DNA from 2 places in the Streptomyces sp. JLSY215 genome. Region 2 is predicted to be linked to the other one. Evidence: riboswitches for the same ligand, from Rfam matches in the RefSeq annotation. Region 2 holds a riboswitch; the other holds the start of a gene.

Region 1 (3,441 bases), 2.7 Mb from region 2:
GGTCCGCGGCGACAAGCGCGAGCACCACATCCTGGACCGCCCGCGCAACGTGCCCACCCGCACCGGCTTCGGTGTGGCCTGGCTCGTCGCGTACTTCGTGATGCTCATCGGTGGCGGCAACGACCTGTGGGCGACGCACTTCCACCTGTCGCTCAACTCGCTCACCTGGTTCGTCCGGATCGGCTTCTTCGTCCTTCCGGTGCTGGCCTTCATCGCCACCAAGCGGATCTGCCTGGGTCTGCAGCGGCGCGACAAGGACAAGGTGCTGCACGGCCGCGAGTCGGGCATCATCAAGCGCCTGCCGCACGGTGAGTTCATCGAGGTCCACGAGCCGCTCGGCCAGGAGCAGCTGCACGTGCTCACCCAGCACGAGCAGCCCGAGCCGCTGGAGCTGGGCCCGGAGGTCGACGAGAACGGCGTCCGCCGCAAGATCTCCCGGTCGCAGAAGCTGCGTGCCAAGCTCTCCAAGACCTACTACGGCGAGGACAACGTCATCCCCAAGCCGACGGTCGAGGAGTACAAGGAGATCACCAGCGGCCACGGCCACCACTGATCACCACGGCGCCGTGAGGCGCACGCAGCAACGCCACCCAGAGGGCCCCGTCCGAGCATCGGACGGGGCCCTCCGGCGTGTCCCAGGGGTCGATAGGGTGAGGTCACAGGCAGTAGACAGACCAGGAGTGTGGACCATGAACGTTGTGACCCCGGTTGGCGGCGACAGCGTGGCGGCCCACACCTGGCCGGGCATCCTCAACGCCCTGCTGGACGGCCGCGACCTCGCCGCCGACGACACCGCCTGGGTGATGGACAAGATCATGCGGGGCGAGGCCAGCGACGCCCAGATCGCCGGGTTCGCGGTGGCGCTGCGGGCCAAGGGCGAAACCGTCGCCGAGATCTCCGGGCTCGTACGCACCATGTACGCGCACGCCCGGCTGATCGAGGTGCCCGGCCCCAGCGTGGACATCGTCGGCACCGGCGGCGACGGCGCCAAGACCGTCAACATCTCCACGATGTCCTCGATCGTGGTGGCCGGCACCGGCGCCAAGGTCGTCAAGCACGGCAGCCGCGCGGCCTCCTCGGCCAGCGGCGCCTCCGACGTCCTGGAGAAGCTCGGCGTCAATCTGGACCTCACCCCCAAGCGGGTCGCCGAGGTCGCCGAGGAAGCGGGCATCACCTTCTGCTTCGCGGTGAAGTTCCACCCCTCGCTGCGCCATGTCGCCAACGCCCGGGGCCAGCTCGGCATCCGTACGACCTTCAACGTGCTGGGCCCGCTGACCAACCCCGCCAAGGTCCGCGCCCAGGCGACCGGCGTCGCGGACGCCCGGATGGCGCCGATCCTGGCCGGGGTGCTCGCCGAGCGCGGCTCGTCGGCCCTGGTGTTCCGCGGCGACGACGGCCTGGACGAGCTGACCACCACCGCCACCTCCCGGGTGTGGGTCGTCCGGGACGGCGCGGTGCACGAGGAGCCCTTCGACCCCCGGGACGTCGGCATCGACCTCGTCCCGGTCGAGGCGCTGCGCGGCGCGGACGCCTCGTACAACGCCGATGTGGCCCGCCGGCTGCTCGACGGCGAGCGGGGCCCGGTGCGCGATGCGGTGCTGCTGAACGCCGCCGCGGCGCTGGTGGCCCTGGAGCCGTCCGAGGCGCCGCTGGCGGAGCGGATCCGGGCCGGGATCGCCAAGGCCGCCGAGGCCATCGACTCGGGCGAGGCCAAGCGGGTGCTGGAGCGCTGGGTGGCGGCCAGCAACAGATGAGCGCCCGGTGACCCTGGGTGTGACGCAAGGCCCTGTCCGTTATCCGGACCGGGCCTTGCGCCATTCCGTGCCTGTGGCATCATTCTCGGCAGGTCACGAGTGACAGCGACACAGGCCCCGGCCCGCTGTCCGGCAACCCTCCGTCCGTGGCGGGGTGCCCCGGGTGATGACCAGGCCGCAGGCAGCGAGGTCTGCGGCAAGCGCGGATCCCTCGCCAGGGATCCTGGTCCTCGAGGGAGCCCCTTCCGTGATGAAGCGAATGCGATAGGGCCGTCGGCCCCTTTCCCGCACCCCTTTTCCTTTTCCACCGCGGCGCCGTTCCGCGCGCTGTGACGCGCCCGCCCGCGGTGAATTCGCTTACCTCTTACGGGAGTTCGCCATGTCTGTTTCCGCCGTTGCCGCCGACCGTTCCGTTTGTGCCCCACTGCCGGTTCTGGGCCGGGATGTCACCGTGCCGCTCGTGACCGGCGGCGAGGTCGACTACGCCGCACTGGACTACGCCGCCAGCGCCCCGGCCCTGCAGCGGGTCTGGGACGACGTGGCCGCCTACGCCCCGTACTACGGCAGCGTGCACCGCGGCGCCGGATACCTCTCGCAGCTGTCCACCGACCTCTTCGAGAACAGCCGCCGGACCATCTCCGACTTCCTCGGCTGCCGCGCCGACGACCAGGTGGTCTTCACCCGCTCCACCACCGACTCGCTCAACCTCCTCGCGGCCGCGCTCCCGCAGAACACCCGGGTGTTCGTCTTCGAGACCGAGCACCACGCCTCGCTGCTGCCCTGGGAGCAGCGCGCGGACACCCCCGTGACGTACCTGAACGCGCCGCGTACGCCGCGGGAGGCGGTGGACACCCTGGAGAAGGCGCTGGCCGAGCGCAAGCCTCACCGCTCCGCGCTGGTGTGCGTCACCGGCGCCTCGAACGTGACCGGTGAGCTCTGGCCGGTGCGGGAGCTGGCGGCCGCCGCGCACGCCCACGGCGCCCGGATCGTCCTCGACGCCGCGCAGCTGGCCCCGCACCACCCCGTCGACATCGCCGAGCTGGACGTCGACTGGGTCGCCTTCTCCGGGCACAAGCTGTACGCGCCGTTCGGCGCCGGCGTGCTGGCCGGCCGCGCGGACTGGCTGCAGGACGCGGACCCGTACCTGGCGGGCGGCGGCGCCAGCCGCAAGGTCTCGCGGCGTACGGACGGCGGGGTGGACGTCGAATGGCACACCACCGCCGCCCGGCACGAGGCCGGCTCGCCGAACGTCATCGGCGCCTACTCCATCGCCTCCGCCTGCCAGGCACTGACCGAGGCCGGTTTCGACGCCCTGGTCGCCCGCGAGCAGGCGCTGGTCGCCCGCGTCCGGGCGGGCCTGGCCGAGGTCCCCGAGGTCAAGGTCCTCTCCCTCTTCGGCGACGACGCCCCGCGCGTGGGCGTCATCTCCTTCGTCGTCGAGGGCTGGAACAGCTCGCACTTCGCGGCCGCCCTGTCGGCGGAGTACGGCATCGGGGTCCGTGACGGCCTGTTCTGCGCCCACCCCCTCGTCCGCACCCTGCTGGGCAGCGACCCGCAGGACCCGGGCGAGTGCGGCGCCCCCGAGGCGGCCCCCGGCGAGCGCTCCCTGAACGCCATCCGCGTGAGCTTCGGCGCAGGCACCCCCGACGAGCACATCGACCGCTTCGTCCACGCGGTCAAGGAACTG
Region 2 (3,441 bases):
ACTCCGCGTCGGCGCCGAGACCGTGCACCCCGATATGGGTCTTGCGCGGCTTGAGCCATGTCGAGATGAGATACGGGTCCTCGTCGCGCGGCCAGTACGCGTCGCATTCCGACCCCAGCGCCCACTGGCAGCAGCCCATGAAGGCCCGTGCCCAGTGCTGGGTCAGGAAATTCGCCCGGTCCGCGCCGAGGATGCCCGTCACCAGCTTCTGCTGGATGTCGTCGGGCAGCATCGCGAAGTACTCCGCGGGCGCCCACGGCGTGTGCGAGAAATGCGCGATCCGCAGGTCGGGGCGGCTTTCGCGGAGCATCCCGGGCACCAGCGCCAGGTGATAGTCCTGCACGAGGACGGCGGCCCCGGGCGCCGCGGCCTCGGCCAGCGCGTCCGCGAAGGCCGCGTTGTACGTTTCGTACGACGCCCACTGCGCACGGAATTCCGTATCGAATGCCGGCTCCAGCGGAGTCTGATACAGCATGTGGTGGACGAACCACAGCACGGAATTGGCAATTCCGTTGTAGGCATCGGCATACACATCCGCCGGAATATCCAGCATCCGGACCCGCTGCCCGCCCGTGTCCGCCGGATCCAGGTCGCCGCCCGTCCGCCGCACGGCCTCCCGGTCGCCCTTCCCGAGCGCCGCACACACCCACACCGCATCGGTGTCCGGACCGATGGCGGACAGCCCCGACACCAGCCCCCCGCCGCCCCGCTTGGCGGTCAGCGCACCGCCTTCACCGACGGCGTAGGACACCGGACCGCGATTGGACGCGACGAGAACGTCGGCACCTGGCGGGACCGCACTGCGCTCGGAGACCGTCTCGGAGACCATGTCGCGACATTAACCAGCTACCGATCCGCGCAAACGTACGGAATTCAGCCGAGGGAACCCGCAGCCGTTTCAGGCCGCCCGCCGCTCCGCGTACTCCGGGATCTCCGCCATCGGGGGCCGCTCCTCGGTGTCCACATCCGTGGTGCGCGCCACGAAGCCGTTCTCGCCGCGGTCGAACTGGGTGAGACGGGGCCGGATCAGATGGCCGCGGGTGAGACGGAGCTGGGCGGTGCGGTAGATCGCGGCGGCCATCCGGCCGAGGGCCTGGCCGTCCTGGTGGCGGTGCTTGCGGACGCCGACGTCCACCTGGGCGAGGGCGTCCAGGCCGACGGTGTGCAGGGCGTCGACCAGAAGGCCGAGCTCGACGCCGTAGCCGACCGGGAAGGGCAGCCGTTCCAGGAGGGAGCGCCGGACCGCGTACTCGCCGCCCAGGGGCTGGACGAAGCCGGCCAGCTGCGGCCAGTGGAGATTGAGCAGGGGGCGGGCGACCAGCTCCGTGACCCGGCCGCCCTGGCCCGCTCCGGAACCCTCGCCGCCGGTCTCCAGGGGACGGTCGTACATCGCCTTGACGAAGTGGACATCGGCGTCGGTCAGCAGCGGCCCGACGATGCCGGAGACGAAGGTCGAGGAGAATTCGCGCAGGTCGGCGTCGATGAAGCAGACGATGTCGCCCGTGGTGGCGAGCAGGGACCGCCACAGGACCTCACCCTTGCCGGGGACGGCCGGCAGGCGGGGCAGGACGCTGTCCCGGTGGACCACCTTGGCCCCGGCCGCCGCCGCGACCTCGGCCGTCCGGTCCCTGGACCCCGAGTCCAGCACCACCAGCTCGTCGACCAGGGGAACGGTGCCGGTCATCAGGTCCGCGCGGATCGCCGCGACGATCGCGCCGACGGTGGCTTCCTCGTCGAGTGCGGGCAGCACTACGCTGACCGTCCGGCCCGTCTGGCGCTTGGCCTCCACCAGCCGCCCGAGCGGGCGGTCGGCCGCGGACCAGGAGCGGCTGCTGAGCCAGCGCTCCACCTCTTCCAGCACGTCTACGACTCCTCGGTGGCCGCCGGACCAATGGCCCGTGGGTGATCCATTGTGATCCATCTCGCGGTTCGGACGACTATCTCAACTGTCAGCGCCTTCGGTTACAGTCTTGAACAACGCGGATGACCGTCGCATGCCGGGGTCACCGCCACAAAAGCCTGGGTTTCGGCCCAGCGCCATACCGCTCATCCAGAGGGGCAGAGGGATACGGCCCGTTGAAGCCCCGGCAACCCTCCAGCCGGTCTCCGCCGCAGCAGCGCGCGCGAGGCTCCCGGCTAGGGAAGGTGCCAAATCCGTCTCGTGGCGAGATGCGTCGCGAGGAAGATGAGGAGAAAGGGCCTCGCCTCCATGGCTGTGCAAGTCACCGAAACCGCCACCACCTCCACTGTCGCTCTGGGTCCGGCCGTCGGCCTCTCCTGCCGCGAGTGCGGACAGCGCTTCGACCTCGGTCCGATCTTCGCGTGCCAGGAATGTTTCGGGCCGCTCGAAGTGGCGTACGACCTCCCGAGCGGCGATCCCGAGGGCCTGAAGAAGCGGATCGAGGCCGGACCGAACAACATCTGGCGCTACGCCCCGCTGCTGCCCGTCCCCGCCGACGTCGCCGACAAGCCGAACCTCAATCCCGGCTTCACCAAGCTCGTCAAGGCCGACCGCCTCGCCGCCGAGCTGGGCGTCACGGGCGGCCTGTACGTCAAGGACGACTCCGGCAACCCGACGCACTCCTTCAAGGACCGTGTCGTCGCGATCGCCGTCGAGGCCGCCCGCGCCTTCGGTTTCACCACCCTCTCCTGCTCCTCCACCGGCAACCTCGCGGGCGCGGTCGGCGCCGCGGCCCGCCGGGCGGGCCTGAAGTCCTGCGTCTTCATCCCGCACGACCTGGAGGCCGGCAAGGTCGTCATGGCCGCGGTCTACGGCGGCGACCTGGTCGGCATCGAGGGCAATTACGACGACGTCAACCGCTTCTGCTCGGAGCTCATCGGCGACCCGCTCGGCGAGGGCTGGGGCTTCGTCAACGTCAACCTGCGCCCCTACTACGGCGAGGGTTCCAAGACGCTGGCGTACGAGATCTGCGAGCAGCTCGGCTGGCAGCTCCCGGACCAGATCGTCATTCCGATCGCCTCCGGCTCCCAGCTCACGAAGATCGACAAGGGTCTGAAGGAGCTGATCGCCCTCGGCCTGGTCGAGGACAAGCCGTACAAGATCTTCGGCGCCCAGGCGGAGGGCTGCTCGCCGGTGTCGGCGGCCTTCAAGGCCGGGCACGACGTCGTACGCCCCCAGAAGCCGAACACCATCGCCAAGTCGCTGGCCATCGGCAACCCGGCCGACGGGCCGTACGTGCTCGACATCGCGCGCCGTACGGGCGGTGCGGTGGAGGATGTCAACGACGAGCAGGTCGTGGACGCCATCAAGCTGCTGGCGCGGACGGAAGGGATCTTCGCGGAGACCGCGGGCGGCGTGACCGTCGGCGTCACCAAGAAGCTCATCGAGGACGGTCTGCTCGACCCGGCCCTGACCACCGTCATCCTCAACACCGGCGACGGCCTCAAGACTCTGGACGCCGTCGCATCCGGGCCCACGGC

The links. Region 2 has a riboswitch for S-adenosylmethionine ahead of thrC (threonine synthase). Riboswitches for the same ligand answer to the same signal wherever they lie in the genome.
Region 1: another riboswitch for S-adenosylmethionine. It lies ahead of AC5677_RS10935 (aminotransferase class V-fold PLP-dependent enzyme); the one in region 2 lies ahead of thrC (threonine synthase).

What each region holds. Positions count from the first base shown of each region.
Region 1 is NZ_CM185022.1:2,440,440-2,443,880, reverse strand. Features, by position in the region: gene qcrB (cytochrome bc1 complex cytochrome b subunit) at 1-553, shown strand, start outside; gene trpD (anthranilate phosphoribosyltransferase) at 690-1,754, shown strand; SAM riboswitch class IV at 1,846-1,963, shown strand; gene AC5677_RS10935 (aminotransferase class V-fold PLP-dependent enzyme) at 2,134-3,441, shown strand, end outside.
Region 2 is NZ_CM185022.1:5,120,849-5,124,289, forward strand. Features, by position in the region: gene AC5677_RS23065 (alpha,alpha-trehalose-phosphate synthase (UDP-forming)) at 1-829, opposite strand, end outside; gene AC5677_RS23070 (glucosyl-3-phosphoglycerate synthase) at 899-1,861, opposite strand; SAM riboswitch class I at 2,044-2,192, shown strand; gene thrC (threonine synthase) at 2,210-3,441, shown strand, end outside.